Regions from separate parts of the Pseudoalteromonas sp. HL-AS2 genome, predicted to be linked through region 2. Evidence: predicted binding sites of a transcription regulator. Region 2 holds the regulator's gene; each other region holds the start of a gene.
The links. The regulator MetJ, encoded in region 2, represses methionine synthesis genes. The targets are predictions, from matches to a motif close to TAGACGTCTAGACGTCTA.
Positions count from the first base shown of each region.

Region 1: a site for MetJ is predicted at 8,276-8,293, ahead of metK (methionine adenosyltransferase). Genes of this name have one in related genera too.
Region 3: a site for MetJ is predicted at 3,752-3,769, ahead of RB215_RS03340 (methylenetetrahydrofolate reductase). Genes of this name have one in related genera too.

Region 1 is NZ_CP133571.1:731,816-743,111, reverse strand. It holds gene RB215_RS03520 (DUF1653 domain-containing protein) at 1-150, shown strand, start outside; gene RB215_RS03515 (MoxR family ATPase) at 210-1,055, shown strand; gene RB215_RS03510 (VWA domain-containing protein) at 1,322-2,509, shown strand; gene RB215_RS03505 (outer membrane beta-barrel protein) at 2,713-3,294, opposite strand; gene RB215_RS03500 (NRAMP family divalent metal transporter) at 3,657-4,829, opposite strand; gene hpf (ribosome hibernation-promoting factor, HPF/YfiA family) at 5,042-5,398, opposite strand; gene RB215_RS03490 (pyrimidine/purine nucleoside phosphorylase) at 5,600-5,914, opposite strand; gene tkt (transketolase) at 6,100-8,091, opposite strand; gene metK (methionine adenosyltransferase) at 8,395-9,546, shown strand; gene RB215_RS03475 (hypothetical protein) at 9,699-10,250, shown strand; gene RB215_RS03470 (5-formyltetrahydrofolate cyclo-ligase) at 10,271-10,867, shown strand; gene rpiA (ribose-5-phosphate isomerase RpiA) at 10,920-11,296, shown strand, end outside.
Region 2 is NZ_CP133571.1:2,830,147-2,841,442, reverse strand. It holds gene priA (primosomal protein N') at 1-1,066, opposite strand, end outside; gene rpmE (50S ribosomal protein L31) at 1,323-1,538, shown strand; gene RB215_RS13220 (malic enzyme-like NAD(P)-binding protein) at 2,083-3,324, shown strand; gene metJ (met regulon transcriptional regulator MetJ) at 3,423-3,743, opposite strand; gene metB (cystathionine gamma-synthase) at 3,943-5,181, shown strand; gene RB215_RS13205 (bifunctional aspartate kinase/homoserine dehydrogenase II) at 5,187-7,532, shown strand; gene RB215_RS13200 (penicillin-binding protein 1A) at 7,622-10,132, opposite strand; gene RB215_RS13195 (pilus assembly protein PilM) at 10,264-11,296, shown strand, end outside.
Region 3 is NZ_CP133571.1:696,160-707,455, forward strand. It holds gene RB215_RS03325 (DEAD/DEAH box helicase) at 1-778, shown strand, start outside; gene RB215_RS03330 (hypothetical protein) at 1,231-2,130, shown strand; gene RB215_RS03335 (hypothetical protein) at 2,366-2,578, shown strand; gene RB215_RS03340 (methylenetetrahydrofolate reductase) at 2,752-3,708, opposite strand; gene RB215_RS03345 (insulinase family protein) at 3,980-6,859, shown strand; gene RB215_RS03350 (sensor domain-containing diguanylate cyclase) at 6,998-7,921, shown strand; gene cysE (serine O-acetyltransferase) at 8,060-8,878, shown strand; gene RB215_RS03360 (hypothetical protein) at 8,897-9,544, shown strand; gene xseA (exodeoxyribonuclease VII large subunit) at 9,552-10,886, opposite strand; gene guaB (IMP dehydrogenase) at 11,023-11,296, shown strand, end outside.

The sequences.
Region 1 (11,296 bases), 1.1 Mb from region 2:
CACAGCGAAACCAGTGAGCAACTGGTAATTTACCAAGCGCTATACGGTGAGTTTGGTATATGGGCACGCCCTTTAGAAATGTTTAGCGAAACAGTTGAAAAAGATGGCAAAACTATTCCTCGGTTTAGCTACCTTGGTGAAGCCGGTTAACTATGGCATGATAGGATTATAAAAACTCATCTGACCTGTGACGAAAAGAAGGTAATAAAGTGCAATTTAATTCAACCGACAATTACATCGCCAGCTCTGCGCTTAAGCAAGCTGTAAACGCGGCTATTATGCTCGAAAAGCCACTTTTAATTAAAGGTGAGCCGGGTACAGGTAAAACCATGCTAGCTGAAGAGCTGGCAAAAAGTTTAGATACCGAACTTATTCAGTGGCACATTAAATCGACCACCAAAGCGCAGCAAGGTTTGTATGAATACGATGCGGTTTCGCGCCTGCGCGACAGCCAGCTGGGCGACGAGCGCGTACACAACATTAGTAACTACATAGTTAAAGGCAAACTGTGGCAAGCATTTACTTACGCCGACCAACACGGTAAACGCCCGGTATTATTAATAGATGAAATAGACAAAGCCGATATTGAGTTTCCAAACGATCTACTGTTAGAGCTCGATAAAATGGAATTTCATGTTTACGAAACCAGCGAGCGAGTAGTAGCAAAAGAGCGCCCTATTGTGATCATCACCTCTAATAACGAAAAAGAGCTGCCCGACGCATTTTTACGCCGCTGCTTTTTTCATTACATTGATTTTCCATCTGCCGATGAAATGCAGCAAATTATTGACGTGCACTACCCTAATGTTAAGCAAGATTTAGTACGCCAAGCACTCGAAGTGTTTTTTAACCTGCGCGACGCAAACGGCCTTAAAAAGAAGCCATCTACCAGCGAATTACTCGACTGGTTAAAGCTACTTATGGCAGAAGACATAGACGCAAAAACACTGCACGACAAAGCTAAAAAAGGCGGTTTAATGCCAATGTTTGGCGCATTACTTAAAAATGAGCAAGACATAAGCCTAATCGAAAAACTCGCGTTTATGAGCCGCTAGGGCCTGTTGACCTTTCAGGATTAAAATTTGTTCTAACTAAGGACGATTTAATCGTGGCGCGAGGTTTGTAACCTAGTGGGCTAAGTAAAAGCCGAGCAACAAAGAGTTAATCGTCCCTAGGACGAACCTTCAGGCAGCGCGTGTTTGGTATTTATGCTGCGTTATCGCCTATTTATGGGGAATAACCACACTACATAGGCTCTGCCTTGCCTAAATACCAAACACACTGCTGCAAATTTAACCTCGAAAGATAAACAGGCCCTAACATGTTAATACAGTTTTTTTTCACGCTGCGTAAATACCGTTTACCGGTAAGCCTGCGCGAGTTGCTTGATTTAATTAACGCCTTAAAAAAGGGTGTTATATTTGCCGACGTAGACGCTTTTTACCATTTAGCACGCACTATAATGGTAAAAGACGAAACCCACTTTGACCGATTCGACAAAGCCTTTAGCGACTACTTTAGTGGTATTGCCGACCTTGATTTGCTCGAGAGCTTAAAGCAACAGCACAACTTACCAGAAGATTGGCTGCGTAAAGAGTTTGAAAAAAACCTTAGCGATGAAGAAAAAGCGCAACTTAAAGCCATGGGCGGCCTCGACGAGCTAATGAAAACCCTAAAAGAGCGTTTAGAAGAGCAACAAAAACGCCACGCTGGCGGTAATAAATGGGTTGGCACCGGCGGCACCTCACCTTTTGGAGCATACGGCTATAACCCCGAAGGTGTGCGCATAGGCCAAGACGGCAACCGTAACCGCCAAGCAGTAAAAGTGTGGGATAAACGCGAATATCGCAATTTAGACTCCGACCGTGAAATTGGCTCGCGTACTATTAAACTTGCCCTTAAAAAACTGCGTAAATTTGCCCGCACTGGCGCCAGCGACACGCTAGATTTAAACGAGACCATTCGCGCTACCGCAAAACAAGGCGGTATGCTTGACGTAAAAATGGCACCAGAGCGCCACAATGCAGTAAAAGTACTGATGCTGTTTGATATTGGCGGCTCAATGGATGACTACATTCATACCTGCGAAGAATTATTTAGCGCCGCCCATGGCGAATTTAAACACTTAGAGTTTTACTACTTTCATAACTGCCTATACGAAAATGTTTGGCAAGACAACGAACGCCGCCACTCAAACGTAATAGACACCATGACGCTCATTAATAAGTTTACCAGCGACTACAAAGTAATATTTGTAGGCGATGCCACTATGGGCCCGTACGAAATAGCCTACCCTGGCGGCTCGGTAGAGCACTACAACGAAGAGCCCGGCAGTGTATGGTTACAACGTGTCACAAATCACTTTGATAAAGTGGCTTGGCTCAACCCACAACCGGTTGAACACTGGCCGTACTATCAATCAATAGGTTTTATTAAAGAGTTAATGAACAACCGCATGTATGCACTGAGTTTAGATGGAATAAGTAGAGCGATAAAAGAGCTGAGTTAAACAATGCACTTAAAGCATGGTCAATTTTCATACTGCCATTAGCGCAGTTCTAGGCGTGATAATAGAGTAAATACTACACGTTACTGTGACGGTTAGTTTTTACATAACTTGGGTTGAGCGCAGCAAAATTAACGCAAACGAGTATGGATTAGACGCAAAAAGCGCACCTATTTAGTGCGCTTAAACAAAGCTAGTATTCAGATTTAAAAACTATATCGCACTGTTGCACTAATTAAATCCACATCATCCAATGACGTATAGTTAGCACCGAATGAAAAATTTTCATTCATATGAAAGCGTGCACCTACAGAGATAGATGTCTCACTTTCATCTGCAATATCGATGTAACCCAGACGCCCATCCAGCTCGATGCTATCACTCACCATTGAACGAACCCCAACAGATAAACCGTATCCATTTTCGTCTTCCGAAATACTGTTACCGCGATATGATGCTTCTGTCTCAAGGTTTTCATACGTCACCAAACCATAAAAATCGGTGCTGGCGCTAATTGCAGTACGATACCCTACCCCTGCGCTAAGCCAATTTATATCTATATCTAAACCGTTTTCTGAATCACCAACGGTTTGATACTGACCCGATAAGAACACGTTCTCGTTTATTAGCGTACTTCCATCTATTGTCCAACCATCTGCGCCTTCACCATCAATATCGCCATCTAAGTAACCGCCAGAAACAAAGTTAAAGTTAGGAGTTTTTGCGAATGCTATAGGGCTCGCAACAAGAGTAGTTAATAGTAAGAGTGAAACTTTATTCATTTTCATAATACTTCCTTTTGAGTGTATCCTTTAATAAGCCTAAGATTATACATAGCACGTAACTGATAGCAATCGCAGGATTAAAAACCAGAATAAAGTAATACTTGCATTAATTACTGCTAATCGCCGTCGCTTGTTACTTTTTATTTAGCACTGTACTCAAGATTTTGTGGCGACGGCTGTCAAAACGGTAATTTTTGACTTTAAACATCATAATTATTTACTGTCAGTAATTCGCTGTTGACTATCTACTTACAAACAACGTGTTTATCTGCATCAAGTGAACTTCACAATATCTGTAACTGAAAAGTTCACATAGCTCGTTTAACTATGAACCTTCCAACCTTGCTTGCTCCTCATATCTAAAATCACATCATCATCCACACTACAAATGCCACAGAAAAACCGACTAAGTACAGTAGCCCTATCCAGCTTAAACTTTTAAGTAGTACGCCGTGTTTAATGCTGGGCTCGGAGCGCACTAGGCTAAAGTTTAGCCATGCAAATATAGGAGTGGTTACAAATGACAGTGTCATGGCAAAGGTAAGCATAGGGCCTAAGGCTGATTCAAAAAATAAAATAACCGCCATACCAGCAAGTGCTTGCAGTATTAGCCATGTATTTAAGCTGTGTTTTGATTGCTTAAAACCAAGTAATTTATGCGATTCGTTTAAAGTACGCGCATAACCATCAAGTACCGTTAATGTGGTGCCAAACATACATAAAAAAGCGATGGCTGATACTAGCGGCCTTGCCCACTCACCAATGGTAAGTGCGTACATATCAATAAGCTGTTTGGCAAAAGCGACCCCACCGAGTTCTATATTACTGCTTTGCCCGTATTGCACTAATACACCTAAGCTAAAAAATACCAGCGCTAAACCTGCTGTTAACCAGTAACCCACGTTAAAGTCGAATAAGCCTTCGCGTTTAGATATTGTTTGTTGTGTTTGTTTTTCTTTTAACCACAGTGAGCTAAGTGCGGATATTTCAATGGGGGCGGGCATCCAACCCATTAGTGCCACCATAAAGCTAAGCATGGCTAACTCATACGGTGAAGGGCCTACATAGTCAGCAGGTGCCATTGGGCCATTACTAAAGGCAATAGCAAGTGCTATTAATGTTGCTAATGTAAGTAGCCCCATAATGCCTTTTGCCACGTTATCTAGCGCTTTAAAGTGCCCTAGCAAAAGTATGGTTAAGCACACGCCAAGTAAAATCCAACACAGCAGTGTTATTTCTATTGTGATAGGTAGTGCGTAATGCAACAAGCTTGCGGTGAGTAATAATACGCCTGCGGTATTAACGATAGCGGCAACAACATTTAGGACAATGAAGCTGTAAAAATAAAATGGCCCTTTGCTTTTATAACCCTCTACTAGGCTATTTTTGGTAGCGAGTGTGTACTCCATGCCAAAGCGAAAAAATGGGTACTTTAAAACGTTTACTACTAAAATAAGCCAAAATAATTGCCAGCCAAATATGGCTCCCGCTTGGGTTGATGCCACTAAATGTGAACCACCAATTGCAGCGGTTGCCATTAGAATTCCCGGCCCCAATGCATTTAAGCGAGTTTGCCAATTTGATACTACAGAGCGCATGTGTGTACTTACTGTTTATTTATAATAATGAATAAATTACAGAGTTTTAACGCAAAATGAAAGCTGAAAAGTATTAATAAATGAGGGGGTAAAACGAAGCTAATAAATAATGGTTTTAGGCCCTAAAAGTTAGGGCCTAAACTCTAAAAACGTTAACGAAGATCCATCTCTTGGATGATTTCGTGTGCAATTTCTGGGGTTGTTATTTCTGGTTTTTCATGCAAATTAGCTTTAATTTGCCCTTTGCGATGTTTTAGTGACGTATCTAGTTTTTTTGCGGCACTACTAATTGCTGGATACAGCACTTCGTTTTCGCCCTTAACCGATATACGTGCACCTTCGTAAATAGTGCTAATTTCCGCTTGAAGCTTGTTGTGAACTTTAGAAAGAATAATGTCGAGCGCGATCAAAGATGGAAAGTGATTCGCTATTTTTGAAAACTTTTCGTTTACGTGTTCTCTAATTGAATCAGTAACGTCAACATGGTGACCTGTAAGATTAATTTTCATTTTATATCCTTTTATGTGTTACTTCATAGTTAGTATTGGGGGCAATATGAATTAACACAAGGAGAAATGTAACTATTTAAGCAAATATTTGTTAGTAAAGCTGATTTAGATCACTCACTGAGCATTAAACATGCAAAAGCCCGCATTATACGGGCTCTTTAAGCGGTTAAATAACATACTAACCGCGTTGTATTTGTGCTATTAATCTGTGTATGAACAGCAATAATCAGCAAAATCGCTTACTTTTACCTTAAAGCTTACGTTTGCATCAACATTAAATGATTCGCCCGCATTAAATGTTTTCCACTCGCTTTCACCTGGCAATAAAATATCCCACTGCCCTGCTAATAATTCCATACATTCTTTTTGGTTAGTGTCGAACACAAACTCACCTGGTTGCATAAAGCCTAATGTTTTTGCTTCACCACTGCCTAATAAAACGGTTCGGCTTGACACTTTGCCATCAAAATACACATTGGCTTTTTTAATTACACTAACATTTTCGAACTTTGACATATTTAGCTCCTGCTAATAATTTAAGATTTTTATTTATAAATTTTATCGCACTACCTTGCCTGATAGCTTACTTTCTTGCAAGGAAAGCAGCATTGCTTTGAGTGAAGTTGTTTCATATTCGGGCATAAAAAAACCCGCAACATATGCGGGTTTTTCAATTACTTACTTTATTTAATCAAAGGCGATTAAAAAAGTTCGTTTGCTTTATTTACTATGTTCTCAACAGTAAAGCCAAAGTGCTCAAACAGCTCACCAGCAGGTGCTGACTCACCAAAGGTAGTCATACCTACTACTGCGCCATTTAGGCCAACGTACTTGTACCAGTAATCAGCAATACCTGCTTCTACTGCTACGCGGCGTGAAACAGATGCTGGCAATACACTTTCTTTGTATGCTGCGCTTTGCGTTTCAAAAGCATCAGTACACGGCATAGATACAACACGTACCTTTTTACCTTGCTTGCGTAGTTCGCTTGCAGAATCTTGTGCTAGTTGCACTTCAGAACCCGTTGCAATGAAAATAAGCTCTGGATTGCCGTCGCAGCTAAGGATGTAACCACCCTTTTTAACGTCGCTCAGTTGCTGTGCGTTACGTGCTTGTTGCTCTAAACCTTGGCGAGTAAAGATTAGTGATGTAGGACCGTCTTTACGCTCAATAGCTTGTTGCCATGCAATTGCCGACTCCACTTGGTCACATGGACGCCAGTTGTATAAGTTAGGCGTTAAACGCATGCTTGCAATTTGCTCTACTGGTTGGTGAGTTGGACCATCTTCACCTAAACCAATTGAATCGTGCGTGTATACAAAAATGCTTGGTTGCTTCATTAATGCAGCCATACGTACGGCATTTTTTGCATATTCAACAAACATTAAGAACGTAGCACCGTAAGGAATAAAGCCTTTATGCAGCGCAATACCATTCATAATTGCCGACATACCAAACTCACGTACACCGTAATAAATGTAGTTACCGCTTGCATCATCTGCCGTTAAACCTTTAGAACCATCCCAAATTGTTAGGTTTGAGCCTGCTAAATCGGCTGAGCCACCCATAAATTCTGGTAATAACGGACCAAATGCATTTAATGCATTTTGCGACGCTTTACGAGACGCTGGGTTTGCTGGATTTGCTTGCAGCTCTTCAATGTATGCTTGAGATTTTTCAGCCCAATCGCCTGGCAGTTCGTTGTTAATACGACGCTTGTATTCTGACGCTAGCTCTGGGTATGCTTTTGCGTATGCTGCAAATTTTTCATCCCAGCTTGATTCAAGCTGTTGACCTTTTTCTTTGCTATCCCATTGTGCATAAATGTCTGCAGGGATTTCGAATGCATCGCCAGTCCAACCTAAAAATTCGCGAGACGCTTTAATTTCGTCCTCACCTAGTGGTGCACCGTGACAATCGTGGCTACCAGATTTATTAGGTGAGCCGTAACCAATAATTGTTTTACAACAAATTAGTGATGGCTTATCGGTAACACTTTTAGCTTCTGCGATTGCAGCACTTATAGCATCGCTGTCGTGGCCATCAACACCGCTAATTACATGCCAACCGTACGCTTTAAAGCGAGCTGGCGTATCATCGGTAAACCAACCTTCTACTTCGCCATCGATTGAAATGCCGTTGTCATCCCAAAATGCAACAAGTTTACCCAGACCTAATGTGCCTGCAAGTGAACCAGCTTCATGAGAAATACCTTCCATTAAGCAGCCGTCGCCCATAAATGCATAGGTAAAGTGATCAACAATATCGTGACCTTCACGGTTAAACTGTGCAGCTAGCGCTTTTTCGGCAATTGCCATACCTACTGCGTTAGTGATCCCTTGACCTAACGGGCCCGTAGTAGTTTCGATTCCTGGTGCATAACCGTACTCTGGGTGACCAGGTGTTTTTGAATGCATTTGACGGAAGTTTTTAATTTCGTCTAACGGTAAATCATAACCCGTTAAATGTAATAAAGAATAAATAAGCATTGAACCGTGGCCGTTCGATAATATAAAGCGATCTCGGTCAGCCCACTCTGGGTTTGTTGGGTTATGTTTTAGATAATCGCGCCATAATACTTCTGCGATATCTGCCATGCCCATAGGGGCTCCAGGATGACCAGATTTGGCCTTTTGTACTGCGTCCATTGACAAGACACGAATAGCATTTGCAAGTTCTTTGCGAGATGGCATGAATTCTCCTACCTTAATATATTTTTGCGCGGGTATTTATGTATTCGATTATGCCGCCGTATAACTTGGCGACTAGTGTATAGTCCATTCTTACTTATTGTAGGGGCGGTGTGCAATTAAAAACCCATAATAATAGGTCATTATGAATATTTTTTGAGACCGAAAAGTTATTAAATATTTTATTTAGACGTCTAGGCGTAAAAACACTATGCAAGGTGTTTTGTTTTCGATAAAATACGCCCCTTAATTTTTAAGCGCTAATACCGACGTTTGTGAAGCGCAATATTTGTGAGCAGAAATACAATGGCAAAACATTTATTTACTTCTGAATCTGTTTCTGAAGGTCATCCGGATAAAATCGCCGATCAAATCTCTGATGCGGTACTTGATGCTATCCTTGAGCAAGATTCTCATGCCCGAGTTGCGTGTGAAACTTACGTAAAAACCGGTATGGTTATGGTTGGTGGTGAAATCACTACTAGCGCATGGGTTGATATCGAAGAAATTACACGTAAAACAATTCGCGACATTGGCTACACTAATTCAGATATGGGTTTTGATGCAGATTCATGTGCAATTTTAAACACTATTGGTAAACAGTCTCCTGACATTAACCAAGGTGTTGACCGTACTAGCCCAGAAGAGCAAGGCGCTGGCGATCAAGGCTTAATGTTTGGTTACGCATGTAACGAAACTGAAGTACTAATGCCTGCTCCTATCACCTACTCACACCGTTTAGTGCAGCGCCAAGCACAGGTTCGTAAAAGCGGCGAGCTTAACTGGTTACGCCCAGATGCAAAATCACAAGTTACGTTTGCATACGAAAACGGCAAGCCAGTAGGTATTGATGCTGTTGTACTTTCTACGCAGCACAGCGAAGATATTTCACAAAAAGATTTAATCGAAGCGGTGATGGAAACTATCATCAAGCCGGTACTTCCTGCTGAGCTAATTACTAGCGCGACTAAGTTTTTTATTAACCCAACAGGTCGCTTTGTTATTGGCGGACCAATGGGCGATTGTGGCTTAACCGGTCGTAAAATCATTGTAGATACCTACGGCGGCATGGCTCGTCACGGTGGCGGTGCTTTCTCTGGTAAAGATCCATCAAAAGTTGACCGTAGTGCTGCCTATGCTGCACGTTATGTTGCTAAAAACATTGTTGCTGCTGGCCTTGCTGATAAGTGTGAGCTACAAGTATCGTACGCTATTGGTATTGCAGAGCCTACGTCTATAAGCGTAGAAACCTTTGGTACCAGCAAGCTAGAAGAAAGCCGTTTAATTGAGCTTATTCGTGAGCACTTTGACTTGCGCCCTTACGGTTTAATTAAAATGCTTGATTTAGAGCGCCCTATCTACCTTCCAACAGCGGCTTACGGCCACTTTGGTCGTGAAGAGTTCCCTTGGGAGCGTACTGATAAAGCAGAAGCACTTCGCGCTGCTGCTGGTCTTTAAGCCAACATACTATTAAAAATATAAACGGCCCTTTTAAGGGTCGTTTTTATATCTAAAGCTTATTATTCAAGCCGTGAAACATAAATCACTCTCGAATTGTTTTGCACTTTCGGTATATACTCGTTTTACTATAAAAGCTTAGGGAATTAAAAATGGCCGACAACTTTCGTGTTACCTTTGTAGGACTCGCTGAGGGCGTTGACAGCAAAGCTGTTACTGCCATGCTTGCTACTAAATTAAAAACATCAAATGAAAAAGTGTCGCTTTTTTTTAATGGTAAACCGCTATTTGTGCCAAGCAATAAAGACAAAGCCCTAAAGCAAGCCAAACTACTTGCCAGCTTAGGTATTAAAAGTAAGCTGCAGGCTGTTACCAACCCTAATCAAAATACTCAACTGGCAAGTGCAACGAGTAGCCAGCGCGATGACAGAATTTTTGATGCGCTTGATTACATTACCAGTAGCTTAATTCGCCTTGAAGAAAAACTAGACGAGCTTGAACAGCGCCTACCCGAGGTTGAAGCCACAGCAATTACCGATGAACACATAGAGTGGCAAGACGATGATCTTATGCTTGATGATGAGTTGCTCACACCACTGCAAAAACGCAGTAATGTGTTGTTATATTCACTCATAGCAACTGTGGTTACTTTGCTTATTTTATTAGCAATATATTTAACCGTCCCTAACTTATTCTCTTTTTAATTACGGGGTGAAATCCTAAAGTGAGCAATAAACGTGCAACAATAAGAGCATCTGTCCGCGAACTGCGTAATAATTTATCAAGTAACCAACAATTAATTGCCGCCCAATCGCTAAAAGTGAATTTTATTCAATACTTGAATGGCAAAAAAAACACTAAAAAAGAGCATATTGCCATTTATTTTAGTAACGACGGCGAGTTAGATACCTCATTGTTAATTAATGAGTTGTGGGATAAAGGGCACACCCTTTACCTACCTGTAATCCACCCCTTTAACGGGGCTAATTTACTATTTCAGCGTTATGAAAAAAACTCACCCATGAAGGCAAACCGCTATGGTATCTTGGAACCTAAGCTCAATTGTACTCAAATATGCCCGTTACCAGAGCTTGATTACCTACTTATGCCATTAGTGGCATTTGATAACCAAGGTAATCGCTTAGGAATGGGGGGTGGGTTTTACGATCGGACATTGGCGCGGCTACACCAGCAACACTGGCAAAAGCCGCAACTTATTGGTTTAGCACATGAATGCCAAAAAGTAACAGCCTTACCCATAGAATCATGGGATGTGCCACTTAAAACAATTATCACCCCAAATAAAACCTACTGTTGGTAAAGCGTTACTTTGTATACCAGCAGAAATTTTTGACATAAATGAGCATAAAACAATGACACAAGACGAATTAAAAAAAGCAGCTGCTTGGGCAGCGTTAGAGTTTGTAAAAGAGAACACTATTGTAGGCGTAGGTACAGGCTCAACGGTTAATCACTTTATTGATGCACTAGGCTCAATAAAAGACACCATTAAAGGTGCAGTTTCTAGTTCAGAAGCCTCAACAGCTCGTTTAAAAGCGCTAGGCATTGAAGTATTTGAACTTAATGACGTTGATGTTTTAGATGTATACGTTGACGGCGCTGATGAAATTAACGCCCATAACGAAATGATTAAAGGCGGCGGTGCAGCCCTTACTCGTGAAAAAATAGTAGCAGCGGTAGCTAAACAATTTGTGTGCATTGTAGATGACACCAAATTAGTAGCAACCTT
Region 2 (11,296 bases):
TGCCTAATATAAGCGGAATTTTATGCTGATATGCACGATACGCAGCTAAATCACGGGCATGGTAGCGCAGCGTGTCTTGCTGTTTAAAAGACGAGTCATGTTCTTCATCAACCACTATCATGCCGAGCTTTAAAAATGGCAGAAAAATACTCGAACGTGTGCCTATTACTATGGCGCAGCTGGCTTTTTCGCAAAAACGCCAGGTTTGTAAACGTTCATTATCGGTTAAAGCTGAATGCCAAAGCATAATGGGGGTGTCGGGAAAGCGGCGGCGAAAGCGGTTAACGGTTTGCGGGGTTAAGCCTATTTCGGGCACTAATACTAGTGCTTGTTCGCCGCGCTTTAGTACTTCTTCTAAACATTGTAAGTACACTTCTGTTTTGCCGCTACCGGTTACACCTTCTAATAAAAAGCTGCTAAAACCGCTGCTTTGATTAATTGTGGTGCAGGCAACCGCTTGCTCTTTGTTAAGTGTTGGTTTGCTACCCACTGTTGGGGCTACACTTTGCCAGTGGTTATCATGCTCAATTGACTGTGTTATGAGTGCCTTATCTATTAAGCTATCAATGGTTTTTTTACTAAAGCCCAAAGCTTTTAACTCGGTTAATGACGACTTGCCTGATTGCGATAGCTGCTTTAGTAAATTAAGTTGAGTCTTAGCTTTTAATGACGGCAGCAGCGCGCCTTTTTCCGTTAGGGCTACCATATTAATGCTGGTTTTATCAGGCGATTCGCCTTGGCGTAGTGCGCTTGGCAATGCAATATGAATGGTTTCACCCAGCGGGTAGCAATAATAACGGGCAGTAAAGCGCAGTAACTCTATGTGCTCTGCAGATAAAATTGGCGTATCGTCGATAATTTCAAAAATTGCCTTTATTTTGTTTTCAGGCACTTCGGTTGTTGTTTTAAGCGCTAAAACCACGGCTACTTTACGTTGATTACCAAAGGGTACTAACACCCGCATTCCGGGTTTTAATGGCGCAGAAGCTTCACCAAGCTGGCTATCTACTTTATAATCAAAGGTGCGCGGTAGTGGAACTTTTATAGCAACTTCAACAAAATACATAGTAACTCAACTGTTAAAAAAATAATGGGGGAGGGCGTGCTAATACTTGGCCCTAATGTACTAAAAATACAGCTAAAAACCTACTACCAAATAACCTTGTTTACTCAAAATGGTTATTTTTTTAGCAAAAATACTAATTAATGCTTGTGTGCTTGATGGTTGTTGGATAAAATCCGCCACCAATAAATTTGTTTTAACGACGTATGGTGCCAGACTCCGGGTTTGGAGAGCGATGCGGCCTTAACTAGAGGTTTCTATGAAAGAAGGTATTCACCCTAAGTACGAAGTAATTTCTGCAACTTGTTCATGTGGAAACGAATTCGAAACTAGCTCTACTCTGTGTAAAAATATTCACCTAGACGTTTGTTCTGCGTGTCACCCGTTTTACACTGGTAAGCAAAAGATTTTAGACACTGGCGGACGTGTTGATCGTTTCAACAAGCGTTTCGGTGCACTTGGTAGCAAAAAGTAATTATTGCTATTTAGTTAAAAAAAGCATCTTAGGATGCTTTTTTTATGCCTAAAAATCCTCTAACTTCCCCCTAACCTCGCTAGTTTTAAGTTTATTGCTTTTTGCATAACTATTTCCTGTTCTTATTCTCGGTATGCATAAACCTTTGCAGACAAATGACTTAATATTCTCTATATTTTTAATAGCTTAATTTTCAACTCGGTTTCTAAAAGTAGCCAACATGAAGCTATGTGTTGTTAAAGCAGAATAAATAATCGCTTTTAGCTGATTTTATTTACGTTTTAAAAACCTGTTTTGTGAATAATACTTTTAACTAAAATAAGCTTGAAAAGTGTCTTTTAGCACAATTTATATTTATGAAAAGTAGCGGTGTTTTTATCGAAGTTGCTGAAAATTCGCTTAAAATTAACAGATCTAGCATATAACAGGATAGACCTGATATTGCTTGGAATTTAAAAATAATAAGGGTATCGTACTTTAAGGCATGTTAAGTGTCGCTTTACTCCCTCTCACTTTAACTTAAATTGCAGGATATAATCGCGTTATGTCGGACTTTCGTGAACAAGCACTACATTATCACTCTCACCCCGTTCCAGGTAAAATCAGCATTGAGCTAACCAAGCCTGCAGAAACGGCTCATGATCTCGCTTTAGCTTATAGCCCCGGTGTAGCTGAGCCGGTGCGTGAAATTGCTGCTGACCCTGCAAATGCCTATAAGTACACAGGTAAAGGTAATTTGGTTGCAGTGATCACCAATGGTACTGCCATTTTAGGCTTAGGAAATTTAGGCCCGTTAGCGTCAAAACCGGTAATGGAAGGTAAGTCGTTGCTGTTTAAACGCTTTGCAGGTATTGACTCAATTGATATTGAAGTAAAACACCGCACCACCGAAGACTTTATAAATACTGTGGCTAATATTGCTGATACTTTTGGCGGTATTAACCTTGAAGATATTAAAGCACCAGAGTGTTTTGAAATTGAAAAGGCGCTTATTGAACGCTGTAGTATTCCTGTTTTTCATGATGATCAGCACGGCACGGCTATTGTAACGGCTGCAGGCATGATAAATGCGCTGGAAGTGCAAGGCAAAGATATTGAAGATGCAGTTATTGTATGTTTAGGTGCCGGCGCTGCAGCGATTGCTTGTATGGAGTTATTAATTAAGTGTGGTGCACTGCGTGAACATATTTATATGCTTGATCGTAAAGGTGTTATTCACACTCGCCGTGATGATTTAAACGAGTACAAACAGTTATTTGCTAACAATACCGATAAGCGTACATTACAAGATGTAATTGAAGATGCTGACGTATTTGTTGGTGTATCGGGCCCTAACTTATTATCGGCCGATGATTTAAAATTAATGGCAGCAAAGCCAGTCGTATTTGCTTGTTCGAACCCAGACCCTGAGATTGATCCGGCATTGGCACACGGCGCACGTAGCGATTTAATTATGGCAACAGGGCGCTCAGATTACCCTAACCAAGTTAATAACGTGTTGTGTTTTCCGTTTATTTTCCGTGGTGCACTTGATGTGCGTGCCAGTGAAATTAACGATGAAATGAAAATTGCAGCAGTTGAAGCTATTCGTAGTATTGCCAAAGAGCCGGTTCCACCAGAAGTACTAAAAGCTGCCGGTGTCGATAAGCTAGCGTTTGGTGCAGAGTATATTATTCCTAAGCCTATGGACCCGCGTTTATTGCCGCGTATTGCTAAAGCAGTTGCATTAGCAGCCATTGCTTCAGGCGTAGCGCAAATAGAGCTGCCAGCAAACTATATGGAATAAGCAGCATTATGTTGCTCGGTATTAAGTTACTTCAGTGTAATTTATAGCCATAAAAAAACCTCAGCCATGCTGAGGTTTTTTTGTTTAAAAGCCGCTGTTTAGTCTTCGTTTAAAACAGGAACTTCTAAGCCCATTTCTTGCATTATTTTTTTCACTTCTTCAGGCACTTTTTCGGCGTTATCTTTACGTAAATCATCATCGTTAGGTAACGGTTGCCCAGTAAACGCATGCAAAAATGCTTCACATAATAGCTCGCTATTAGTTGCATGGCGTAAGTTATTAATTTGCCTACGGGTGCGTTCATCGGTTAGTACTTTTAATACATTTAGCGGGATCGAAACGGTGATCTTTTTAACTTGCTCTGATTTTTTCCCGTGTTCTGCGTATGGGTGAATATACTCGCCATTCCATTTTGCCATAAGATGTATCGTTGCCTCAGATTATTAATTGCTCACCCTACTAAAAAATAGCGCGAATATGCGTGAAATTCTATCGATTTAAACAAATTAGTCAAATACTTGTTGCACAGATGGCTAGGTGTTTAAATGTTTTGACTTCTTAAGTTGAATGAATTACTGTTTTAGACGTCTAAACATCTAAATAAAGCAGGTAATAAATATGAGCGAAAAAAATAAAGCGACAATTGCAGTTCGCAGTGGTGTCGATGCTGATAAGCACCATGGCGCGGTTGTGCCTCCGCTGTATTTATCAACCACTTATTCGTTTGCCGACTTTGATACAAAACGTCAATATGACTATGGCCGCAGTGGTAATCCAAATCGTGATACTTTAGCCCAAGCACTCAGCGAACTCGAAGGTGGTGCTCGCGGCATTATTACTGCAACAGGAATGGCTGCCGTACATTTAGCCACTCAGCTGCTTAATAGTGACGATACGTTAGTGATCCCCCATGATTGTTATGGCGGCAGCTATCGCTTATTTACCTCATTACAAAAGCGCGGCCTATTAAAACTCGAAGTGTTAGATTTAACTAAACCAGAAAGTTTGCAGCAAATTTTAGTAATCAAACCTAAGTTAATTTGGATAGAAACCCCTAGTAACCCTATTTTACGTTTAACTGATATTAAAGCAGTAACCGATATTGCGAAACAATGCGGTGCTTTGGTAGCCGCAGATAACACTTTTTTATCGCCTGCATTACAAAACCCGATTAAATTTGGCGTTGATATTGTGGTGCACTCAACCACTAAGTACATAAATGGCCACTCAGACGTGGTTGGCGGTGCGGTTATTGCTGCAACTGACGAACTAGGTGAAGAACTGGCTTGGTGGGCAAATAATATTGGTATAACGGGGGCACCGTTTGATAGTTACTTAACTTTGCGTGGCTTGCGTACTTTAAATGTACGCTTACGGCAGCATCAAGAAAATGCCTTAGCTATTGCTAAGTACCTTGAAAGCTCAAAATTTGTTAGCCAAGTATATTACCCGGGGCTAGAGTCGCATCCACAACATGAATTGGCTAAAGCACAGCAACTTGGTTTTGGTGGCATGGTTAGTTTTGACATTAAAGGTGATGTAAATGACGCAGCTGCATTTTTAACAAACCTTAAAACATTTAGCTTAGCTGAATCTTTAGGTGGCGTAGAGAGCTTAATATGCCACCCAGCAACAATGACGCATGCAGGAATGGAAGCCGAGGCTCGTTTAGCCGCTGGCGTTGGCGATACGCTTATTCGTGTGTCGGTAGGTATTGAAGATGTAGCAGATTTATTAGCAGACTTTGATCGGGTATTTAATTTAGTGCAACCAGGTCAGCACAATAACGCAGGTAAAGCAGGTGCTAGCGCAAGTAGTAATGTTAAATTGAGCGCTGCTCACCCGGCGTTGTGGTAATTAATATGACTAATAATATTCATAAGTTTGGTGGTTCGAGTTTAAGCTCAGCCGAGCGCTATAAAAGCGTTGCAAAAATAATTTTAGGGCAAGCTCAGCCCGGTGATTGTGTAGTGGTATCGGCTGCAGGAAAAACCACAGATACATTAGTAAAACTGTGGCAAAGTTATCAGCAGCACGATACTCAAGCGCTCGCTGATATTGTATTGCAATTAAACAATCATCAAAGTGATTTAATAACGCAGCTACTGCAGGGCGATTTAAAGCGCAGCGCTTTAACCACTCTAAATGAAGAGCTAAGTTTAGTTGCTAAATTAGCGAGTACTGAGCAGTTGCAAGAAGCGGCGCTACTCGCCCATGGTGAGTTGTGGTCAGCTCGTTTGCTCGCTGCGTATTTACAGCAACTTAATGTTGCTGCATGCATGCAAGACGCAAGAGGCTTGTTTACGCTAAGTGATGGACAATTATTGCATAGCCAAAATACACAGCAGTGTAGTGAGCTTATTAGCCAGCACAAAATTAACGTGGTAACAGGGTTTATTGCGGCTAATACCCAAGGCGATACGGTCACTCTTGGTCGCAATGGTAGTGATTACAGTGCAACCTTATTGGCAAGTTATTGCAATGCTAAACAAGTATATATTTGGACCGATACACAAGGGATATTTAGTACCGACCCACGTAAAGTTAACAAGGCCATTAAATACGCTAAGGTATGTAGAGCGCAAGCTAACTTATTGGCAAGATTAGGTAACCCCGTTTTACACGCTAAAACATTATCGCCACTTAAAAATACCGATATAAAGCTTGCGGTGCGCAGTAGTTTTGACGTGCAAGCAAGCTCAACAAATGTAGTGAAAGAGGGCTGTGTAAAACAAAAACGCTTTATTACTACATTAGAAAATATAGATTTACTTAGTGTTGAAGGGCTAGTTGAGGGTGAGGTAACTCAGGTTAGCCAGCTTATTCAACATAGTTTGCATCATTTTAGTAGCGCGGGTGAAACTTACCTAATAGTACCGGCAGTAGCGACCCATCAAGTAGTTAGTTACTTTGCAGGAAGAGCCAATATTAGCGAGTCTAACCTACATGGTTGCGCGCTAGTTGCTCCTGAGCAAGATATAAACTTATTGAGTACTCAGGCACGCGAGTTGCTCAATTTGCATAATATTGAACCTCGCTTTGTGCATCAAGATAGTGGTTATGTATTGCTACTGACGGATCAGCTTATTGATAGTGATGTGCTTAATGTGCTGCACGATAAACTGATCACTAAAGGCCAAGAAATTGCCTTAATAGTGGCAGGGCTTGGTAACGTAGGGGATGTATTTGTTAGCCAACTATCGGCGCAGCTAGCACGTTTATCAACCGACTTTAATATTAAGTTAGTGGGATTAGCACGTTCGCAAAAACTGCTATTTAATCCCAGCGGCATAAATGTACAGCACTGGAAGAACCAATGGCAGTTAGAGGCTGTTGACTATAGCAGCCAAGATTTATTAACCGCTATTGGCCAGCTTGATTACGAGCATAAAGTGGTTATAGATATAACCGCCAGCGAGCAATTTAGTCAGTTATACCCAGATTTTGTTGCGCTTGATTGTCATTTAATTAGTGCTAATAAGTATGCTGGTACCGCGCCAACTCCTTGGTATAAAGCGTTGCAGCACAATATTGCGCAGCGCAATTTATATTGGCGCTATAACGCTAGTGTGGGTGCCGGTTTACCAATTAATTTTGCCCTTGCAGATTTACAAAACAGTGGCGATAAAATAACACGTATAGAAGGTGTTTTTTCGGGTACGTTATCGTGGTTATGTAGTATGTATAATGGCGCAACTGCATTTTCTGAGTTATTACTTGAAGCGCAACAAATGGGTTTTACTGAACCCGATCCGCGCGAAGATTTATCGGGGCGAGATATGCAGCGTAAGCTACTTATTTTAGCGCGAGAGTTAGGGGTTGAATTAGACCTTAACGACATTGCCTTAGCGCCGTTAATGCCCGATGAGCTAGCACTAGGTAGCTGGGATGACTTTTTAGCTAATAAACATAAGCTCGACACTTTTATTGAAGAGCATGCACGCAATGCAAAATTACAAAACGCGGTACTTCGTTATACAGGTTTACTGAGTATTGAGCACGATAGCGTAACGGCCAAAGTAGGGTTAGCGTATGTTACGCCCAATGACGCATTAGCAAACTTAACCCCGGGTGATAATATTTTTGTTATTAACAGCCAGTGGTACAGCAATAATGCCTTGATTATACAAGGCCCAGGTGCTGGTAAGGAAGTGACTGCAGCAGGCGTTCATTCTGACTTATATTGGCTGATAAAAAACTTAAAGTAATAATTAAATAAAACAAAAAACGGCAACCTAAGAAGGTTGCCGTTTTTTAGCGTAATTAACCATTTAGCTAATGAGAGATGTGCTTATGGTTAAAATAGCTCTTCTTCTGTTTTGGTGTTTTCTTCAAAAATATCGCTTGGCTGCGAAAGCACATAACTAGTTGGGGTAGTGCCTTTTTCAAAGTATTCAAAGCGGCTAGTATAATCATTTTTGTGGCTTAATAAGCCAGTCGCTAAATCAATACGAATAGAAACTAATCCTTCAGGTGGTTCAATTGGCGCTTCTGGTTGCCCATCAAGAGCTGCCCTCATAAATTCATTCCATGCCGGTTGAGCTGTTTTAGCGCCCGATTCAGCCCCTGTTATTTGACCACTATCAAGGTTGTTGTTATAAGCAGAACGACCTAGAGTATTGCCAGGGTTGTCAAAGCCAACCCATACTGAGGTGAGTACATTGCGGTTAAAACCACTAAACCAAGTGTCAACAGAATCGTTTGTGGTACCTGTTTTACCCGATAAATCACGACGCCCTAAACGCTGTGCTCGCCATGCAGTCCCCGTCCAGCCTGTTTTATTGCTCCAGCTTCCGCCGCCCCAAATTGCGCTGTTCATAGCGTCTGCAATTAAAAAAGCATTTTGTTTAGAAATAATACGTGGGGCACATTGCACTGTTTGCTGCGCTTTTTCACCTTGCTCAGTATTTTCTATCGTTAGGCTGCTGTTATTTTCGATAGCGAGGGGCTGCGTGTTCTCATCGCAGGCTAGGGCTGGGTTTGCTTTAAATAACACTGTACCAAAGGCATCTTGAATTTCAGATATAAAATACGGTTCTATTAAATGCCCGCCATTAGCAAACGCGCTCATACCACGAGCAAGTTCTAATGGAGAAATGGAAGCACTACCAAGCGCTAAGGATTCACTGCGGTTAATGTCTTTATTATCAAAACCAAATTTAAGTAAATGATCGGCAGTACGTTGCAAGCCTACACCACGTAGAAGACGAACCGAAATAACGTTTTTAGATTGCGCCAATGCGCGGCGAATACGAATTGGGCCATTATAAACTGCAGGGCTGTTTTTTGGGCGCCATGCAATACCTTGGCTTTTATCCCATTGATTAATTGGAGCGTCGTTTAAAATGGATGCTAAAGTGTAGCCTTTTTCCAGAGCTGCAGAGTAAATAAAGGGTTTAATGTTTGAGCCGACTTGGCGTTTAGCTTGCACTGCACGGTTGTACTGGCTTTGCTCAAAACTATAACCACCAACAATTGCTTTAATACGGCCATCTTGAGGGTCTAAAGACACAATGGCACTAGAGGCTTCAGGAATTTGACTCAATAAATAATTATTATCGTCGTTTTTACGTAGCCATATTTGTGCACCTGGTACTAATATTTCAGTTGCAGCTTTAGGAGCAAAACTTTGGCGGTAACGCGTAATATATTTACGTGCCCACTTTAAGTTATCCCATGTAAGTGTTGCCAGTTCACCATTTTTTAGTAAAACGTCGGCTGTTTTTTCGTTAACCGCCAATACCACTGCTGCTTGTAAGTCGCCAAGCTGTTTTACGTCTTTTAGCTGGTTAAGAATTTGTGCTTGGCTTAATGCTGGTTGTGTTTGCGCATCCCATAATAAACGCTCTGGACCTCTAAAACCGTGGCGCATATCGTAACTATGTAAGTTATTTACTAAAGCCGTTTGCGCAGCTTGTTGAACGTGGGATTCTACCGAGGTAAATATTTTAAAGCCAGAGTTGTACGCTTTATCAATACCGTATTTAGCAACCATTTCTGCACGCACCATTTCAGATATATAAGGTGCGTATAAATCTATTTCAGCGCCATGAAAAACGGCCGTTATAGGTTGATTAATAGTCTCTTCATATTCGCTTTGGGTTATATAACGTTCAGACAACATTCTACCAAGTACGACATTACGACGCGCTTTAGCACGCACTGGATTGCGAATAGGATTAAGCGCTGAAGGTGCTTTTGGCAGGCCGGCAATCATTGCCATTTGCGCAAGGGTTAAGTCTTTTAGTTCTTTACCGTAATAAACTTGCGCTGCTGCACCAATACCAAACGCCCTATTACCTAATTCAATTTTATTTAAATACAGCTCAAGAATTTCGTTTTTGCTTAATAAGTTTTCAATATGTATCGCGATAAAAATTTCTTTTACTTTACGAATGTAGGCTTTTTCGCGGGTTAAGAAAAAATTACGTGCTAGCTGCATAGTAATAGTACTAGCGCCTTGTTTTTTCTCTCCGGTAGATATAAGTACAAGTGCAGAGCGCACTATACCTATGGGGTCAATACCAAGGTGATCATAAAAGCGGCTGTCTTCGGTGGCTAAAAATGCATTAATGAGGGGTTGTGGTATTTGGTCTATTGTGACCGGAATTCGTCGTTTTTCACCAAATTGATTGATCAACAGACCATCTTTAGTGAATACTTGCATAGGAGTTTGTAATTGCACGTCTTTTAAAACTTGCACACTTGGGATATCAGGTTTAACGTAATAATAAAGGCTGAACAAAGTGATCAGTCCAAATAATGTGCAAATGATAAAAAATTGTAAAGTTCTTTTTAATAAAATCACTGATATTTCCCTAAATGGACTCCCAATTACAAGTTGAGGCTGCTAGTATATATTGATTAAAAAATGAATAGTATTTTTTCAGATAAGAATTATAACTTGTTTATTATTAAAACAAAGGCAAAGTTGCAAACATGCTAAGTCAACTATTTAAAAAGCCATCGCCGATGATGGTAGGCATTGATATAGGATCGCACTCTATCAAAGCTGTACTGTTAAGTGAAACAGACACTGGGCTTCGATTAGAAGCACTTGCAATTGAACCTATGCCAAAAGGCGCCATGAGTGAGCGTACTATTCAAGATATTGAAGCAATTGGTAATGTAATAACTAAATTAAAACGAAAATTACCTAAATCACTAAAAGAAGCTGCGGTGGCTGTTTCAGGCCAGACCGTGATCACCAAGGTGATTTTCATGGATGTCACCTTAAGTGACGCTGAATTAGAATCGCAAATTGAAATTGAAGCAGACAGCTTAATTCCTTATCCATTAGATGAAGTTAATCTTGATTTTGAAAAGCTATCAACCAATGCCGCCGATCCTAGTAAAATGAATGTATTGCTTTCGGCTGCGCGTACTGAAAGCGTTGAAGCACGTGTTGGCGCGTTAGAAGCGGCTAACTTAGTTGCTAAAGTGGTTGACGTAGAAAGCTACGCATTAAGCCGAGCAATGGATGTGTACTATCAACAGTTACCAAGTGATGCATTTAATAAGTGCGTTGCAATTGTCGATATTGGCGCGGTATTAACACTCGTAAGTGTAGTGCAAGCGGGTGATACAATTTATACCCGCGACCAAGTGTTTGGTGGCGATCAATACACTAATAGTATTGTTACTTATTATAATAAAGGCTTTGATGAAGCTGAAATTGGTAAAGCAACCGGCGACTTACCGCCAAATTATACCTTTGAAGTACTTGCACCTTTTCAAACAGCCTTGCTACAACAAGTGCGCCGCGCGGTGCAAATGTTTTTAACCACCACGGGTAAAGATCAGCTAGATTATATTGTATTAACCGGTGGTACAGCTATGATTAGCGGTTTTGAGCGCTTATTAGTCGAAGAGTTAGGTATACACACAATTGTAGCCGAGCCATTTGTAAATATGGAAATATCTCCTAGAGTTGACCGTAATGTATTACAGCGTCATCGCACGCAATTTGCTA
Region 3 (11,296 bases), 1.1 Mb from region 2:
TGAAGCCGATCGTATGCTTGATATGGGATTTATTGACGAAATTAAACGTATATTGCGCCATATTCCAGGCGATCGCCAAACTTTGTTATTTTCGGCGACTTTTGATGACAGCGTATTTGCGCTTAGTAAAAAACTACTTAAAAACCCAGAATTAGTTGAAGTTGATAAACGCAACTCAGCAGCAGTTGAGGTTGAGCAAGTAATTTACTCAGTAGACGAGGATCGCAAGCGCGAGCTGGTATCGCACATGATCGGCATGAAAAATTGGCGCCAAGTGCTTATTTTTACTCGCACCAAACAAATGGCCGACCAACTGGCTAAAGAAATGTGTAAAGACGGTTTAAAAACCGAGTCAATCCATGGTGATAAATCACAAGGCGCACGCGACCGCGCACTACAAAACTTTAAAGAAGGCATTACCCGTGTATTAGTTGCTACCGATGTAGCCGCACGTGGCTTAGATATTCCAACACTTAGATTTGTAATTAACTTTGAACTGCCATACATAGCCGAAGACTACGTACATCGCATTGGCCGTACAGGTCGCGCTGGTGAGCAAGGGCTTGCAATGTCGCTAGTAAGTATTGACGAGCAATGGTTACTTGAAGAAATAGAAGTACTGTTAGATACCCGCTTAACGCCACAGTGGCTAGCAGGCTACGAGCCAGATCCAAACAAAAAGCCAAAAGATAACCGCAAAAACACCAATAAATCACGAAAAGACCGCGATAAAAAACGCATTACAGGACAAAGAGAGCCAAGTAGAAGACGCAAATAACAGTTTTTTAGTCTAGCTATCAGCGGCCTGTAAGAGAAAAAGTACCACGGCGTTAAATTAAGCGCCGTAGTATGGATTGATCAGGTTGATCCAAAGAGTAAATCTCTTCAAAACGGAGTGAGACACGGCATAATCATTTAACTGTGAACTTTAGCCTTCTATAATTATCTTTAACTTTATAAAGATACCATCTATTTATTCAATTTTAGAATGAAATCCCTCATCATATTTTTAGCTGCAATATTGTTCTAAATACTTAACACGCATAAGTAATTTGAAATTATTTTACATAATGATAACATTGAATTAAGTAAGAGAACTTAAGCTTAATTATGAGTTTTTTAGTAAACGAATTAAATACACCTAAAACTTGATGTTACGAATAAGCGTATTCAAACAAAGTAGCAAACAGATAAAATTTTAATTCCAATATTATTAACATGAGGCAATAAATGAGATTTAAAAAGGTATTATATTTATTATTTTTAAGTACTTTAGCTGGTTGTAGTTCAACTTCGGATCAACCGTTAACATTATCTGCAGGCGGTCAATTACTCCTGGAAACTAAAATACAATCAAATAATGAAATCAAGAAGCTACTTGAAAAAAGTACTAAAGACTTACCAAATAATGAATATTCGAAAGAGCTTGTCGCGCAGCTTGATACTACTACAAATGTTGTTTTTGGAAGTGGGTTAGTTAGCTCTGCCGCTGTACTAGCTGAATCAGGTGCCTGGGTCTCACCTGGGAATTTCACAAATTGGGGGCAACTCGGGTTTTCTGCTATGAGCTTTTTAGTATCAAAAGATATGAAACGTCACCCTCTAACCTATACATACTTTTTCAATAAAGACCCTAAGTGTGACGATTTAAAATGTACTGAAAAAGCACTATCTAGTTTTTTCAAAGATATGTCAGATGAGTACATCAAGAGTAGTTTTAACAAGGGACATAATGGCGCTCCTATTGAGAAAGTTGAAATCAAAACGTCCAATTTCATACTAGATAGAGTTACTCTTTTTTATAATTATGATGAGCCAGAAGGTAAAAGGGATTTAGATTGGACTGTTATGTCTGTTCCTAAATTAGACGAAATTAATGAGGAGCAGTTTATTTGGGGTAATAAAGATCCTAGAAGTATGCCTGATACAATAGGTTTTCTTGATTTGCCCTATATAGAAGCATCAAATATGCTGATTAATGTTTCTAAGAGACACCCGACGATTTTAATTTACCGTGGCATCTCGCATTACTTTGCGAAAGAAGGAAAGCCTTGCTATGGAGGCTTTTTTATAAAAAATGGAAAACCTATCGTTGTAGATGAATTGAACTGTGTTAAATTTGTAGGTTAGAAAACGCTATATTTTCAATAATGTACCAATGAAAACGATAATATTGTTAGTGTAATCAGAGTTAAGGAGGAGGGGAAATAAAAGAAGCCTTCAAATGTCCCCTCCCAAAAGAAGTAGTATGGATACTTAGGTATTAACTTCATTAATTTATAGAAATATTACCCACCACAAAGCCGTTTTACAGCATAGGGAAAGCAAGTTTTTATTAATGAGCACATTTAAAAGGAATTAATTTATGAACAAAGTTACTAAAATATGGTTGCTGTATTCAGGCATAGGTTTAGTTTTATCGCTGGCAATAATAAGTTTATTAGATATTTTTACCAGTTTTAGGTTTATATCTAACGAAGGAGTTATTTTTGGTGTTATGTGCGCTGCTATGGGAGCAGCGTTAAAAAGCTATTCAGGGCAAAAGGTTAGTAACAAAAGCGGCCAGCAACAAAAGTAAACATAGTTAACATTGATAATAAAGCGCAAAATGCATTTAGCACATAACTGCTAATTCCCCCTTACCTTTAACTAAATACGTTACTTCTCAAATTTAAAATAAAAAAAGGCAAGCTATAAGGCTTGCCAAAGAGTGTAACTAATTAATCAGGTTTTGTATTAAATGCTTAGCCCTTAAGCTATTAACTTTTCAGCTAGATTTAATTCCATGGTGGCTTTTAATAAGCGGTATAAGTTAATTGATGCGTCAATTTCTTCTTTACGGTTAGTTAAGCTTTCTATATTTAAGCCCAGCGGCACGTTTAAATGCGCACAGCTTTTAAGTATTAAATCGAGATTTTCGCGGCAAATACGTACCGATTCACTCAGCGTATTGTTCGCATCAAGCATGCGCCATTTAGTGGCCTCTGGCACTGAGATCCCCAACCATTGCATAAACTCTAAGGTTTTTTCGCCGCCGCACGGAGTAAAAGTTAAAATAAGGCGCTTAGGCTCAAGCCCTTGTGCTTTACAACTACGTGCATAGCTAGTTATTAACTCTATTGTTGCTTGTGCGTCGTAAACCGCTTGCGAAATAAAGAACTTACAGCCTTGAGCGGTTTTTTCTATTAGGCGCTCGTGTTCATTACGTTTATTAGAATGACGCTCTGCAATAGTAACGCCGCCTAAAAAGAAGTCATCAGATTGCTCTGCCAGCGTTTTATACGCATCTGGTAGGCTTAGTTTTATATCGCCTATCGATGATGGGCTACCTACTAAAACAATATTTTTTAAATCGTAGTCGTTTTTAGTTTCACTTAGCCAATCTTTAAACTCGTTCGCACTGCGTTGCGCCACACTTTTATAGGTAATTACATCAAGGTGCGATAAGCCACGTAATAGGTTGCTGTATTCACGTGGATCGACAGTTTGCCTAAATGGAAACGGACGCGCTTGATTAGTACGGCTGCTTTCGTCTTGAATGTCGTAAATTATTACGCCGTCGTATTCAATTTCGTGTAGGCGACCCAATAGCTTTTCTGCAATGGTTTTTAGTTGCGCTTTATCGGTACCAATTTTTGGCGGCGTAGTACCAATAAGGTATACGCCTTGATTGCTATCTTCTATTTTCTCTTGAAGTGATAAAGCCATAATCCTCATTCCAGCTTAGTTTGTTACGATGGAATTAATATAGCAGCCATTTAGATGGCTAGATAGCTTTATTTAATGAAAGTTTTTCAATCGTAGTGAGGTTTATTCATACAAGCTCGTTACCAATTAGTAAATTTGATACAGTTGTTTACATAATAACAACGCTTTAGGCTCTTATTATTGGCGGCTTTGCGGCATAATCAGATGGTACTTTTTATTAAACTAGCTCAACGTTTAGCGATTAAAATTGATTGCTATAAAAGGAAAAACAATGAAATTTAAATTTTTAGCAACCAGTTTAGCGGTATCGCTGGCACTGTCGGGTTGCGCTATTGAACAAAATCAAACGAGCCAAGCAGTAACACAACAACAAACAAACACTACGGGCGAGGGCGTTTTTTCACAAGACTACTTACTAGAAGAGCTTGAAAATGGCTTGCGCGTTATGGTGGTTAAAACCGATTACCCTGATGTAGTCTCGTTGCAAATTCCTGTATCGGTAGGATCACGTAATGAAACGCAAGCGGGCAAAACGGGCTTTGCGCATTTTTTTGAACACATGATGTTTAAAGGCTCTGAAAAATTTCCTGAGGCTGTGTATTCAAGTATTTTAAAAAATTCTGGCGTTGATAACCGCGCTTACACCACCAACGATTACACTAACTATCATTTAAACTTTTCAAAGCAGCATCTTGATAAAGTACTTGAACTTGAAGCTGATATTTTTCAAAATTTAACCTATACCGAAGAGCAATTTAGAACCGAAGCGCAAACGGTAAAAGGCGAGTACTTAAAAAATAATGCCAGCCCAGTGCGTAAATTACTTAGCGCAGTACGCGAAGAGGCCTTTGAGCAACACACTTATAAACACACCACTATGGGCTTTTTTAAAGACATAGAAGCCATGCCTGATCAAATGGCTTATGGTAAAGAATTTTTTGCCAAATTTTATAAGCCCGAATATGTATCACTTGTAATTGTGGGTGATGTAGACCCAAAAGCCACTATGGCTATGGTTAAAAAACACTGGGGGGCGTGGAAAAAGGGTGACTATGTTGCCGACATTAAAGCAGAGCCAACACAGCAAGCGCCAAAATATAGTCATCAACAAAACCCAGGCTTACCAGGGCATTGGTTATTAGTATCGTATAAAGGCACTGCGTGGGAGCCGGCTAAAAAAGACAGAGCTGCGCTTGATTTACTCTCGCAGCTTTATTTTTCAAACAACTCAGATTTATACCAAGAGCTAGTGGTAGATAAACAAATTGCCAGCCAAATGTTTAGCTATAACCCAGAAACCAAAGATCCGGGTTTACTGCATGTATTTGTAAAAGTAGAAAAAGCAGACGATTTAGCCAAAGTACGCGATGCAATCAATCGTACCTACGCTCAAGCGCGTACTGAGTTAGTAGATAGCCAAAAACTCAGCGACTTAAAATCTAACCTTAAATACAGCTTTATAAATGGTTTAGATTCGTCGCAAGCAATTGCTGCAACCCTTGCAAGCTATATGCATTTTGAGCGTGACCCTAGGGTAATAAACCAGCTATATAAAACCTCAGATGAAATAACAGCTGAAGATATTAAAGCAATTGCTAACAAGTATTTTGTTGATAATGCACGCACTACCGTGACTATGTCGGCACTTGATAAAGCGCCAAATTTTGAGCAAGAGGTTGATTTAAACGCACTGGTTGCAAAACTGGAGCAAGCACCTCAGGCTGCTGCATTTAAAGTGCTAGATAAAACTAACAGCTCGCCATTAATCGACGTTAACTTTTTATTCAATACCGGGGCTGCTGCTGACCCGCAAGGTAAAAAAGGCCTTGGCGCATTAACTGCAGCTATGCTGGCGCAAGGTGGCTCACAATCAACAAGCTATAAAGATATTAAACAAGCACTTTATCCGCTGGCAGGTAGCTTTGGTTATCAAATAGATAAAGAAATGCTGTCGTTTCAAGGGCGTATTCATAAAGATAACGCTGCTAAGTGGTATGCATTAGTGAGCGATCAGTTACTTAATCCCGGTTTTAGAGAAGATGACTTTAAGCGCCTTAAAAAAGAGCTAATTGACGGTATTAAATCGGGCTTAAAAGCATCTAACAATGAAGAACTAGGTAAAGAAGTACTCTACAGCGCGCTTTACAAAGGCCATCCTTATGAAAGCTACAACTATGGTGATATTTCAGATTTAGAAGCACTTACGCTTGATGATGTTAAAACGTTTTATAACACAGAGCTTACGCAATCTAAGCTAACACTTGGCTTAATTGGTGCAGTACCGGAAAAACTAAAAGCCACTATGTTAGCTGATTTAGCAGGCCTGCCTAAAGGCGAGCAAAGCCGTTTAAGTATTCCTGATGCGCCTGAGCTTAAAGGCCATCATGCTACTATTGTTGAAAAGAGTGCGCAGTCGACAGCGGTATCGTTTGGTTTTCCAATTGATACAATAAGAAGTAGTGAGGATTGGACTGCACTGTGGTTAGTGCGTTCTTACTTTGGTGAGCACCGTAGTTCTAACAGCTTTTTATATGAGCGTATTCGTGAAACCCGTGGCATGAACTACGGCGATTACGCGTACATTGAATACTTTCCGCGAGGTATGTTTCAAACTAAGCCTGATGCAAACCTAGGACGCTCTGAGCAAATATTTCAAGTGTGGTTACGCCCACTTCGCTCTAATAACGATGCGCATTTTGCGACTCGTACCGCCTTGTTTGAGCTTGATAAGCTAATTAAAAATGGCATGAGTGAAGACGACTTTGAAGCCACGCGTAACTTTTTAATTAACTTTGTGCCGCAAATGGTGGCAAGCCAAAATCGCCAACTAGGTTATGCACTTGATAGTGAGTTTTACAACACCGACAGCTTTGTAAGTTACGTAACTAACAAACTTAAAACGCTAACAGTAAAGGATGTAAACCGCGTTATTAAAGATAATCTACAAACCGATAATATCCATTATGTATTTATTACCGGTGACGGCGCTGATATGCAAAAGCGTTTAGCGTCTGAGCAAACATCGCCAATGGTTTATAATACCGATAAACCAGCAGAGCTTGTTGCAGAGGATAAAGTGATTGCCGATTACAAATTAGCTATTCCGGCAAAAAATATTGCAGTAATAGCAGTAGATAAAGTATTTAAGTAAGTAATTAGTGCAACAATTAAAATTAACTTAGTAAAATACCCCGATATATTCGGGGTATTTTTTTAGTTAGTTAAAAACTGCTTTTTTGAGTTATTAATTACAGTAAATAAAGTGACATTAAATAGGTATGGAGGAGAGATGTTAGACGACAAAGTATTTTTACGATCGATATTAAATACCATACCTGATCACATTGTGGTGATTGATAAGGTTGGTGAAATTATTTATGAAAATAAAAGTTGGCAATCTTTTGGCGTACAAAATAGCAGTAATTATATAGCTATGTCACAACAGTATAATTATTTACATGAATGCAAAAAGGCGGCAGAACAAGGCGATGAGTTTGGTGTCAGTGCTTTGAAGGGAATTACTGCTGTAATAAGCCATAAACAGGCTGATTTTTATTTAGAATATCCATGTCACAGCGATGATGAACAACGTTGGTTTATGATGAGGGTGATGCCATTTAGTCATAATAACAGTGAATACTATGTTATTAACCATAACAATATAACCGAGCGAAAACAGGCCGAAAATAAAGCTAAACAGTTGGCAAGACTTGATGGGTTGACGAAAATTGCTAACCGCAGGTATTTTGATAGCGTATTAAATAGTGAGTGGAGGCGCTGCGAGCGTTTGGCTCTGCCTTTATCAATTGCGATGATAGATGTAGATAATTTTAAACTGTTAAACGATACCTATGGTCATCAACAAGGTGATGTTTGCTTACAACAAATTGCTAACTTGTTAAAGCAATATAGCAAAAGGCCGAGCGACTTATGTGCACGTTTTGGAGGCGAAGAGTTTGTATTAATTTACGGCAATACAAACTCTTTACAAGCAACGGCCAACATAGATCGGATTGTTACGCAATTAAAGGCACTAAATATCGAAAATAAGCACTCATTACCAAGTAAAATAGTTACTGTAAGTGTGGGAATAGCGACCATAATACCAAGTAATAACAGCTGCGCTGAAGATTTACTTAATGAAGCAGATAAACTGCTTTATAAAGCAAAAACAGCCGGTAAAAATAGCGTGCGAGTGACAGATTTAAGCTAATGTGGGCTTTGCTGTACTACCTTATGCTCATTACGGTTATATCTAATAACCAGATAAAATAAAGAAGGAATTAACACCTTATCGGCTAAATCCGTTAAACTTAGCAAAAGGCTCTTTTTGATCAACAAAGGCAGTAATATGCGACATGAAATTTGGCAACAGCTTCGCAGCGAAGCAAATGAAGTAGTAAAACGCGAACCTCTTTTAGCGAGCCATGTTTATTCGTGTATTTTGAACCATGAATGTTTAGGGGCGGCGCTGAGTTTTATTGTTGCTAATAAATTGGCAGATGCGGTGGTGTCGGCATTTACTATTCGTGAGCTATTTGATCAGTCGTTTGTAAGGTGTGAGCGTATGCTAACGCACGTTGCTCACGATATTAAAGCGGTAAAAGATCGTGACCCTGCAGCCGAAACTTACCTTACGGTAATATTAAATTTAAAAGGTTTCCATGCTATTCAGGCGCATCGTTTAGCTAATTGTTTGTGGACGCAAAACCGTAAAGAGTTGGCGCGTTTTATTCAAAGCCGTAGCTCAGAAGTATTTGGCGTTGATATTCATCCTGCTTGTAAAGTGGGTAAAGGAATAATGTTTGACCATGCAACCGGTATTGTTATTGGTGAAACGGCGGTAATTGAAGATAACGTATCAATACTGCAGTCGGTTACTTTAGGTGGCACGGGCAATGAGCAAGGCGATCGTCACCCTAAAATTAGAGCCGGGGTACTTATTGGTGCTGGGGCTAAAATATTAGGCAATATTGAAGTGGGCGCGGGCGCGCGTATTGGCGCAGGCTCTGTTGTGCTAAGTAATGTACCGCCACACACTACAGCGGTAGGTGTACCGGCAAAAATTATTGGTCGCCCAGATTGCGAATGCCCTGCAAAAAGTATGAACCAAAACTTTTTAGCTAAACCTGAGCCTGAAAATGAATCGCATACTAGCTCTATGCTTTAAAGTAATGAGCAATTTAAAATGCTAAACAAAAGTAACTTACTTGGCCTGTGCTGTTTTATTTTAGGCGTAGGATTAACCAGTGGTTACTTTTTGTTTTTACATTCTATGCCTATTCAAGCGCAACAAAGCCAGCCGTTTCCTTATAAAAGTATTGTTATAAAGCAAGCTAACGATGAGTCACTCAATAGTACTGACGAGCATGTTAACCCTGCCGATGGTAACTCCCAGGCTGAGAGTATTGCACCATATACGCATAAAATTGCCACGCTTACCAATGAGCTTGAGCTTAAAACCAAACAACTTAAACGCGTTGAACAAGCGTTAAAATTAGCGCAACTAGATCAGCTTGATTTTGCTAAGCAGTTAGAAGAGAAGTTTATAGCTGAGGATGAAAATAGCCAGTGGAGCTACGAAGTAGAAACCGCGCTAACTGATTTTTTAATTACCAGCGATTTAAGTAATACCGCGCAACTAACTAGTTTAGAGTGCAAACAAACACTTTGTAAGTTTAGCCTAGTTGCCGATAAAACTAATCAACAAGAGCATGTGCAGTGGCGCGAGCTGAACGATAAGTTAGCGCTAATGCCATGGTGGCAGCAATTTAAGCTCACTTCGTCAAATTCAACCGATGAACAGATAGATTTTATAGTGAGTACTAAAGAGTAAGACGCTGCTAACTTAGTACTTGCGAGTGTAGCGTGCCGTCAACTAGTTCAGTAATTAAAGTATCTCCGACTTTTACATCCGCTACCGATTTAACCACCTTTTGCTTATCTGTTTTTGTAATACTATAGCCTCGCGCTAATACATTAAGTGGACTTACCGAATCTAGGCGACTTGCCTGCAGTGCTAAGCTGTTATTAGCTTGCTGTAATTGCTGCTGTATTGCTTGGTTAAGCCGAGTTTGTAATTGTGCGAGTTGGTGACTTGCTTGAGTGAGCTTTTTGTCGGGTGATTGGCGCATTAATCTAGGCGTTAAATTATTAAGGGTGCGCTCTTGTTGATATAAACTATTACGCATAGCTTGTTGTAGTGCAATGGTTAGTTCATCCAAGCGCTGCGCTTTTTGATTTAACTGGTTACGCGGATGGCATAAATTTAACCTGTGCTGTAGTTGTAATGCTTGAGCGCGCTTTTCGCTCATATCGTGTTTAAACGCATTAGCAAGACGGTTAACTAGCTGAGTTACTTTATTATGTAACTCTTGCGTATTAGGGCTTACCAGCTCGGCCGCCGCAGAAGGCGTAGCTGCACGTACGTCGGCTACATAGTCGCTAATAGTGGTGTCGATTTCGTGGCCTACCGCGCTCACAATAGGCAGTTGGCTATTAAATATAGCGCGTGCAAGTTGCTCATGGTTAAAACACCATAAATCTTCTAAAGAGCCGCCACCACGCCCTAAAATAAGCACGTCTACTTCGCTGCGAATATTAGCCAACTCTATTTGTTTAATTAACTGCAGATGTGCGTCTTTACCTTGCACCATAGCAGGGTAAATAATAACTTCTAACTGCGGTGCGCGGCGTTTTAGTACGGTTAAAATATCTTTTATGGCCGCGCCAGTTGCAGAGGTTATTACCCCGATACGGTTAATGTTTTGCGGTAGAGGTTTTTTATAAACCGAGCTAAATAGCCCCTCAGCGGCTAAGCGCATTTTTAGGGCGTCAAACTCTTGCTTAAGTTGTCCTTCGCCAGCAGGTTCCATATGCTCAACAATAAGTTGATAGTCGCCGCGTGGTTCATAAAGTGAAACGCGCGCTTTTACCGTTACCTGCGCACCGTTAATGGGTCGGTAACTTTGGTTACGATTATTGCCGCGCCACATGGCTGCTTTTATTTGTGCTTTATCGTCTTTTAACGAAAAATACCAATGCCCAGACGCCGGAGTAATAAAGTTCGAAATTTCGCCAGTTAGTACCAGCGAGGCAAAGCCTTGCTCGAGTAGGGCGCGTATTTCTCTATTAAGGCGTGACACGGTGTAAATCGTTTGCAAAGGCTTCGAAAACATAAAAAACTACCAAAAACTATTTATAACCCTAGTTTATCATAAATATTTACAAAATATGATTTACTAGTGCCAGCAACGCTGTTAAAATTTGGCCGCAATTCCTTATCTTAGATCCACCATGTGAGAAGTTGCCAAAATGCTTAGAATCGCTAAAGAAGCTCTTACCTTTGATGACGTACTTTTAGTACCTGGTCATTCTACTGTTTTGCCACATACGGCAAATATTTCAACTCGCTTAACGCGTGGAATCAAACTTAACTTGCCGCTTGTTTCAGCATCTATGGATACTGTTACCGAAGCTCGTTTAGCTATTGCCCTTGCGCAAGAAGGTGGTCTTGGTTTTATTCATAAAAACATGACTATTGCAGAACAAGCGAAAAACGTTCGTAAAGTTAAAACCTATGAAGCGG